DNA from 3 places in the Gordonia sp. LMA484 genome. Region 3 is predicted to be linked to each of the others. Evidence: predicted binding sites of a transcription regulator. Region 3 holds the regulator's gene; each other region holds the start of a gene.
The links. Region 3 encodes LexA, which represses DNA repair genes until DNA is damaged. Its sites were predicted from a motif close to CGAACANNTGTTCG; they were not measured.

Region 1: a site for LexA is predicted at 885-898, ahead of AC4AMJ_RS08765 (HNH endonuclease signature motif containing protein). Genes of this name have one in related genera too.
Region 2: a site for LexA is predicted at 1,173-1,186, ahead of AC4AMJ_RS26255 (HNH endonuclease signature motif containing protein). Genes of this name have one in related genera too.

The regions. Positions count from the first base shown of each region.
Region 1 covers NZ_CM176700.1:2,023,908-2,026,110, forward strand. The annotation lists gene AC4AMJ_RS08760 (AAA family ATPase) at 1-726, opposite strand, end outside; gene AC4AMJ_RS08765 (HNH endonuclease signature motif containing protein) at 925-2,203, shown strand, end outside.
Region 2 covers NZ_CM176700.1:5,907,230-5,909,432, forward strand. The annotation lists gene AC4AMJ_RS26250 (CaiB/BaiF CoA transferase family protein) at 1-1,047, shown strand, start outside; gene AC4AMJ_RS26255 (HNH endonuclease signature motif containing protein) at 1,191-2,203, shown strand, end outside.
Region 3 covers NZ_CM176700.1:2,829,724-2,831,926, forward strand. The annotation lists gene AC4AMJ_RS12425 (LysM peptidoglycan-binding domain-containing protein) at 1-304, opposite strand, end outside; gene lexA (transcriptional repressor LexA) at 537-1,268, shown strand; gene ptsP (phosphoenolpyruvate--protein phosphotransferase) at 1,351-2,203, opposite strand, start outside.

The DNA.
Region 1 (2,203 bases), 810 kb from region 3:
GAACATTGCCATCTCCCGATGCCTGCCGACCAGTCGGGCCCCGGTACGCCCAACCACCCCGTGGCGTCGGCGAACCGCCAGCAACCGTCGTGCACGCACCGGTTCATCCGCGCCCTTGATGTGTACCCACTCCGGCTCCGCCAGCACGGCGAGGCCGTCGACCAACCGAGCGGTCGACTCCGACAACATCACGCCGCCCGGCGGGGCCACCGACTCCATGCGTTGCGCGAACCCGACCTGCTCCCCTATCGCTGTGTAGCCGAACGATCCCGAGCCGAGTTCTCCTGCGATCACCTGACCTGAGTTCAGCCCAACCCGCACGCGCAAGTCCACTGCATCGATGCGAGATACTTCCGCCGCAAGGCCGTCGGCTTGCCGTTGGATCTCCAAGGCCGCCAGGCACGCCCGCGCAGCATGGTCCTCCACTGCGACCGGCGCACCGAACACCGCCATCACTCCGTCACCGGTGTAGTCGACGGTCCCTCCGTAGCGTTCGACAACGATCGCCGCCCGCTCGACCAACCCGGTCATGATCTCCCGGAAGCGCTCCGGTTCGACTGCGGCAGCGATACCCATCGATCGGACCACATCGGCGAAGAGCACCGTCACCTGCTTGTACTCCGCACGATCGGCGACCGTTGCCACCGGAGCCCCGCACCGGTCGCAGAACCTGGCGCCGTCGCGCAGACCCGTGCCGCAGGACCCGCACGTGACACCTGCGGCCATAGAGCACCACCGATCCAGAGTTCGCAGCCCCCGACAGTGGTAAGGATAGGGCTTTCACCAGTGCGGAATGGTGTGATCCCCGCCGACTTGGTGCCGTCGATATGGTTACGAACTCTGTCGATCAGGAGCTTGTCGGAGTAACAAATCTGCTGTACTCTCGAACACACATTCGAACGATGGTCCGCTGGGGGGGTGGGTATGGCCGAGCCGAACACGCACGACACGCAGGACGCGCAGGAGTCGTTGTCGGAGGTGCCGGGTCTGCTCACCGAGTTGCATGCGGTGTTGGATCGGTTGGCGGCGGCGGATCTGACGCGCTGTAGTGATGCGGAGGTGCTGGCGGTGGCGCGGGCCTCGGAGCGGGCGGTCAATCGGCAGTTGTTCGAGGGCAATCGCCAGATTCTGGAGTTGTCGGATCGGGGTGTGCCGCGGGCGATGGGGTTTCGGAGTTTGACGAACTTCCTCAATGTCGAGGTGCGGGTCTCCGAACCGGGTCGGCGGAAGGATCAGATCGCGGCGACCGGGCGGATGCGGCAGTTGGGTGGGCAGTGCGCCGAGCCACGCTATCCGGAGTTGGCGGCGGCGTTCGCGGCCGGTGAGGTCGGGCCGGCGCATCTGAGTACGGTGATCGACATTCTGGAGACGATCCCGCAGCAGGCGCCGCATGACAAGAAGGTGGCCGCGGAGGCGTCGTTGGCCGAGTTGGCGGTCAAACACACCCCGGATGAGATCGTGATCCTTGGTCAGCGGGTGTTGGCGCATCTGGATCCGGACGGCGAGTTGACCGACGACAGTGATCGGAAACGTAAGCGGAATCTGTGGCTGAATCGGCAGAACGCGCAGCAGATGTCGAAACTGACCGGCCATCTGGATCCGGAAACCCGGGCGTTGCTGGAGATGATGCTGGCCGCGTGGGCCAAACCCGGCCTCAACAACCCCGAGGATCCCGACGCCCCTTCGGGTGCCGAAGAAGACGCCGACCCCGAGGCGCTGAAAGCGGCCGCCGCCCGCGACACCCGCACCCAGGCCCAACGCAATCATGATGCGTTGGCAGCCTTGTTGCGGGCAGTGTTTGCAGATGGGTTGCTGGGCAAATCCCATCGGGGGTTGCCGGTGCAGCTGATCGTCAAGGCCGACCTCACCGATCTGATCCGGGAGACCGGATTCGGCACCACCGCCACCGGGTCGCTGTTGCCGATCACCGATGTGATCCGGTTGGCTGCCGAGGCCCAACAGTATTTGGCGGTGTTCGCCGATGCGAGCCCGCAGCCCTTGTATTTCGGGCAGGCCAAACGGTGTGCCACCCGGGCTCAACGGTTGGCGTCGTTCGCCCGCCCGGATGGGGAGGTGTGCTCGGCACCCGGCTGTGATCAGCCGGCCTCCCACGTCGAACTGCATCACGCCCGCCGCGACTTCGCTGCCGGCGGATTGACCGACATCATCGATCTGGCCCCGGCGTGTCCGAAACACAACCGGA
Region 2 (2,203 bases), 3.1 Mb from region 3:
CCCACCCGCACCTGGGGCCCGCCATTCGTCGGCGACGACGCCACCTACTACCTTGCCGTCAACCGCGGGAAAAAGTCCGTAACCGTCGACCTGAAAAGCGAAGAGGGGCAACAGCTCATCGACCGCATGCTCGCCGACGCCGACGTGGTGGTGGAGAACTTCCGGCCGGGCAGCAGCCTGCAGAAGATCTTCGACTACCGGGATCTCTCCGCCCGCCACCCGCACCTGGTGGTGTTGCACATCTCAGCGTTCGGCGAGGAAGGTCCGCTACGCGACGAACCCGGCTACGACATGATCGCCCAGGCGGCCGGCGGACTGATGTCGCTGACCGGTGAGCCCGGCGGGGCGCCGATGAAGGCCGGCTATGCCATGGGCGACCTCGGGGCCGGGCTGTTCGGTGTCATCGGGGTGCTCTCCGCGCTGGTCGAGCGAGCCCGCACCGGACGCGGCCAGTACGTCACCACGTCACTCTATGAATGCCAGCTGGCCATGCACGTCAACTGGGCGACCAACTACTTCGCCGACGGTCACCGCCCGCACGGCATGGGCTCGGCGCACCCCAATCTGGCTCCTTATCAAGCGTTTCCGGCCTCTGACGGGTACTTCGTGATCGCGGTTGGCAACGACGCCCTGTGGGATTCGTTGTGCGCGGCCATCGGACGCCCCGAGCTGGCACAGTGCGAGGAGTTCTGGCGCAACCGCGATCGTGTGGAGAACCGGGAGAAGTTGGAACAGGTCCTGTCCGAGGTGTTCGCCGCCGGCACGGTGGTGCACTGGTGCGCGCTTCTCAAACAGCACGGGGTGCCGGTCTCGCCCATCCGTCATCTCGACGAGATCTACGCGGACCCGCACACCGAGGCGATCGGAATGATCGGCACCGTCGCTCATCACACGGGAGAGCTGCGGCAGATCGGCTTTCCCGTGAGCTACTCCGGTGTAAGGCCACCGCTACGGACCGCGCCGCCGCAACATGGCGAGCACACGCGTGAGGTGATCGACCGGTTGCGCGACGACGCCGAGGACCAGTCCGCGTTGATGGCGATGTGACGGTCGAGCAGGCCTCATCGTCGGCTCATTCAAGGGGCGTGTGATGTCACCGATGTCCTGATGCAGAACTGTCACCGATGTCCTGAGAGATGACACTTGCGGGACGCCCGAATGAGGTCTACTCTCGAACGTATATTCGAACGATGGTCCGCTGGGGGGTGGGTATGGCCGAGCCGAACACGCAGGACGCGCAGGAGTCGTTGTCGGAGGTGCCGGGTCTGCTCACCGAGTTGCATGCGGTGTTGGATCGGTTGGCGGCGGCGGATCTGACGCGCTGTAGTGATGCGGAGGTGCTGGCGGTGGCGCGGGCCTCGGAGCGGGCGGTCAATCGGCAGTTGTTCGAGGGTAATCGCCAGATTCTGGAGTTGTCGGATCGGGGTGTGCCGCGGGCGATGGGGTTTCGGAGTTTGACGAACTTCCTCAATGTCGAGGTGCGGGTCTCCGAACCTGGTCGGCGGAAGGATCAGATCGCGGCGACCGGGCGGATGCGGCAGTTGGGTGGGCAGTGCGCCGAACCTCGCTTTCCGGAGTTGGCGGCGGCGTTCGCGGCCGGTGAGGTCGGGCCGGCGCATCTGAGTACGGTGATCGACATTCTGGAGACGATCCCGCAGCAGGCGCCCCACGACAAGAAGGTGGCCGCCGAGGCGTCGTTGGCCGAGTTGGCGGTCAAACACACCCCGGATGAGATCGTGATCCTGGGTCAGCGGGTGTTGGCGCATCTGGATCCGGATGGCGAGTTGACCGACGACAGTGATCGGAAACGTAAGCGGAATCTGTGGCTGAATCGGCAGAACGCGCAGCAGATGTCGAAACTGACCGGCCATCTGGATCCGGAGACCCGGGCGTTGCTGGAGATGATGCTGGCCGCGTGGGCCAAACCCGGTCTCAACAACCCCGAGGATCCCGACGCCCCTTCGGGTGCCGAGGAGGACGCCGACCCCGAGGCGTTGAAAGCGGCCGCCGCCCGCGACACCCGCACCCAGGCCCAACGGAATCATGATGCGTTGGCGGCCTTGTTGCGGGCAGTGTTTGCAGATGGGTTGCTGGGCAAATCCCATCGGGGGTTGCCGGTGCAGCTGATCGTCAAGGCCGACCTCACCGATCTGATCCGGGAGACCGGATTCGGCACCACCGCCACCGGGTCGCTGTTGCCGAT
Region 3 (2,203 bases):
TCCCCGCAGCCCGAGGTAACTGTCCGACGGCCGGGCGAGCCGGCCGTCGGTCGGCCGGGCGGACGGGTTCGTGATGCGCCTGGCGCCGCGGCCGTGTGCCCGCGCCGAGACGGACCCGCTCCTGCTCGCCGGTACGCGTGCGCCCGCTTCGCGTCGGCTCGGTGCTTGCCGAGTCGGTGCGTGCCGAGTCGGTGCGCTCGCGCTCGATGCGCACACGCTCGGCGCGCACGGGCTCCGTTCGTTCAGACCTGGACACCGCCCCGTCCGGGGTGCGTGTGCTGCGCGTGAGGGTCCCAGTGCTCATCGTGTCCTCCTCGGCTCCCGATCGACCGGACTGTCGATCACGTGTTCGACGGAACGTATGTTCGATTAGTATCACGGCAGACCGACAATGTCTCGACACGCGTCGAACAAATGTTTGAACATGTCGGGATGTTCGGATACTGTCGGCGCTGTAGCAAGGCAACATCCAGCAGGTTTCCGAAAGGAACCGGGCAGGCGCCCCCACATGACGGACGCCGAGAGGGAGGACACCGATGAGTGACAAAGCCGGCGGACGGCGTGACGCCACCCGTGGGACCGACGAGACCGGGGGCGCGACGACGGTTGATCCCGAGGTCGCCGAGGCGAACCTCACCGCCCGCCAGCGGGGTGTGCTGGAGTACATCCGCACGTCGGTGCGTGAACGTGGATATCCGCCCAGCATCCGCGAGATCGGCGAGGCGGTCGGACTGACCTCCACCTCGTCCGTCGCACATCAGCTACGGACTTTGGAGCGCAAGGGCCTGCTCAAACGCGATCACAATCGGCCTCGCGCCGTCAACATCCAGGACGGCGAGCAGCACACGCCGCCGGGCGGCACGGCCGCACCGGCCGGTGGCTCAGAACTGCCGACTCCCACCTTCGTACCCGTACTCGGACGCATCGCCGCGGGCGGACCGATCCTCGCCGAGGAGGCCGTCGAGGACGTCTTCCCGCTCCCCCGTGAGCTCGTCGGCGACGGGTCGCTCTTCCTGCTGCGCGTGGTCGGCGAATCGATGATCGATGCAGCGATCTGCGACGGCGATTGGGTCGTGGTGCGACAGCAGAACGTGGCCGAGAACGGTGACATCGTCGCGGCGATGATCGACGGCGAGGCAACCGTCAAGACGTTCAAGCGCAAGGACGGTCACGTCTGGCTGATGCCACACAACGCGATGTTCGAACCGATCCCCGGCGACAACGCCGCCATCCTGGGTAAGGTCGTCACGGTGATGCGCCGGGTGTGAACGGTGGGCCCGGCCCGGGGCCCGGTACCGGGCCGCCACGAGCCGGCCGGTCGGGCCTCCATGGAAGCCCGACCTGATGACGCTAGGCGTCCAACGCCGCCGTCGCCGCCGCACGCGCAGCGGCCGGGTCGGACGTGCGTAATGCCGCCTGGGCCGCAACCTGGCACTGGTCCATGCTGACCGCTCCGAGTCGGGCTCCCACCGCGGCCGCCGCGGCTGGAGCCGACGACAGCGACGTGACACCCATCCCGACCAGCACGCACGCCAGCACCGGGTCTGCTGCGGCCTCGCCACACACGCCCACCGACTTGCCCACTTCGGAACCCGCGCGCGCCACGGTTGCGATCAACGACAGCACCGCAGGCTGCCAGGGGTCGGTCAGGCCGGCGAGTTCGGCCGACATCCGATCCGCCGCCATCGTGTACTGGGTGAGGTCATTTGTCCCGATCGACACGAAATCGACTTCGGCCAGTATGGATTCGGCAAGAATCGCGGCCGCGGGCACCTCCACCATCACACCGGCGATCAGTCCGCGCGCACGCACCTCGGCGGCGAACTCCGCGGCCTCGGCCGCCGACGCGATCATCGGCGCCATCACCCAGGCGGTCGATTCGCGGCCATTCGCCGCAGCGGCGATCGCATCGAGCTGAGCGGTGCGGATCTCGGGATGTTCCTGGGCAATCCGATTGCCCCGCACGCCCAGCGCGGGGTTGGCCTCGTCCAGTTGGGTGACGAACTTGAGCGGTTTGTCGGAGCCGGCGTCGAGCGTGCGGATGACCACCTTCTGTCCGTCGAAAGCATCCAGCACCTCGCGGTAGAGGCTTGTCTGTTCCTCTACCGTCGGCGCGTCCGCGCGATCAAGGAAGGCGAGTTCGGTGCGGAACAACCCGACACCTTCCACCGGATAGGCGGTGGCGGTCCGCGCCGACGCTCCG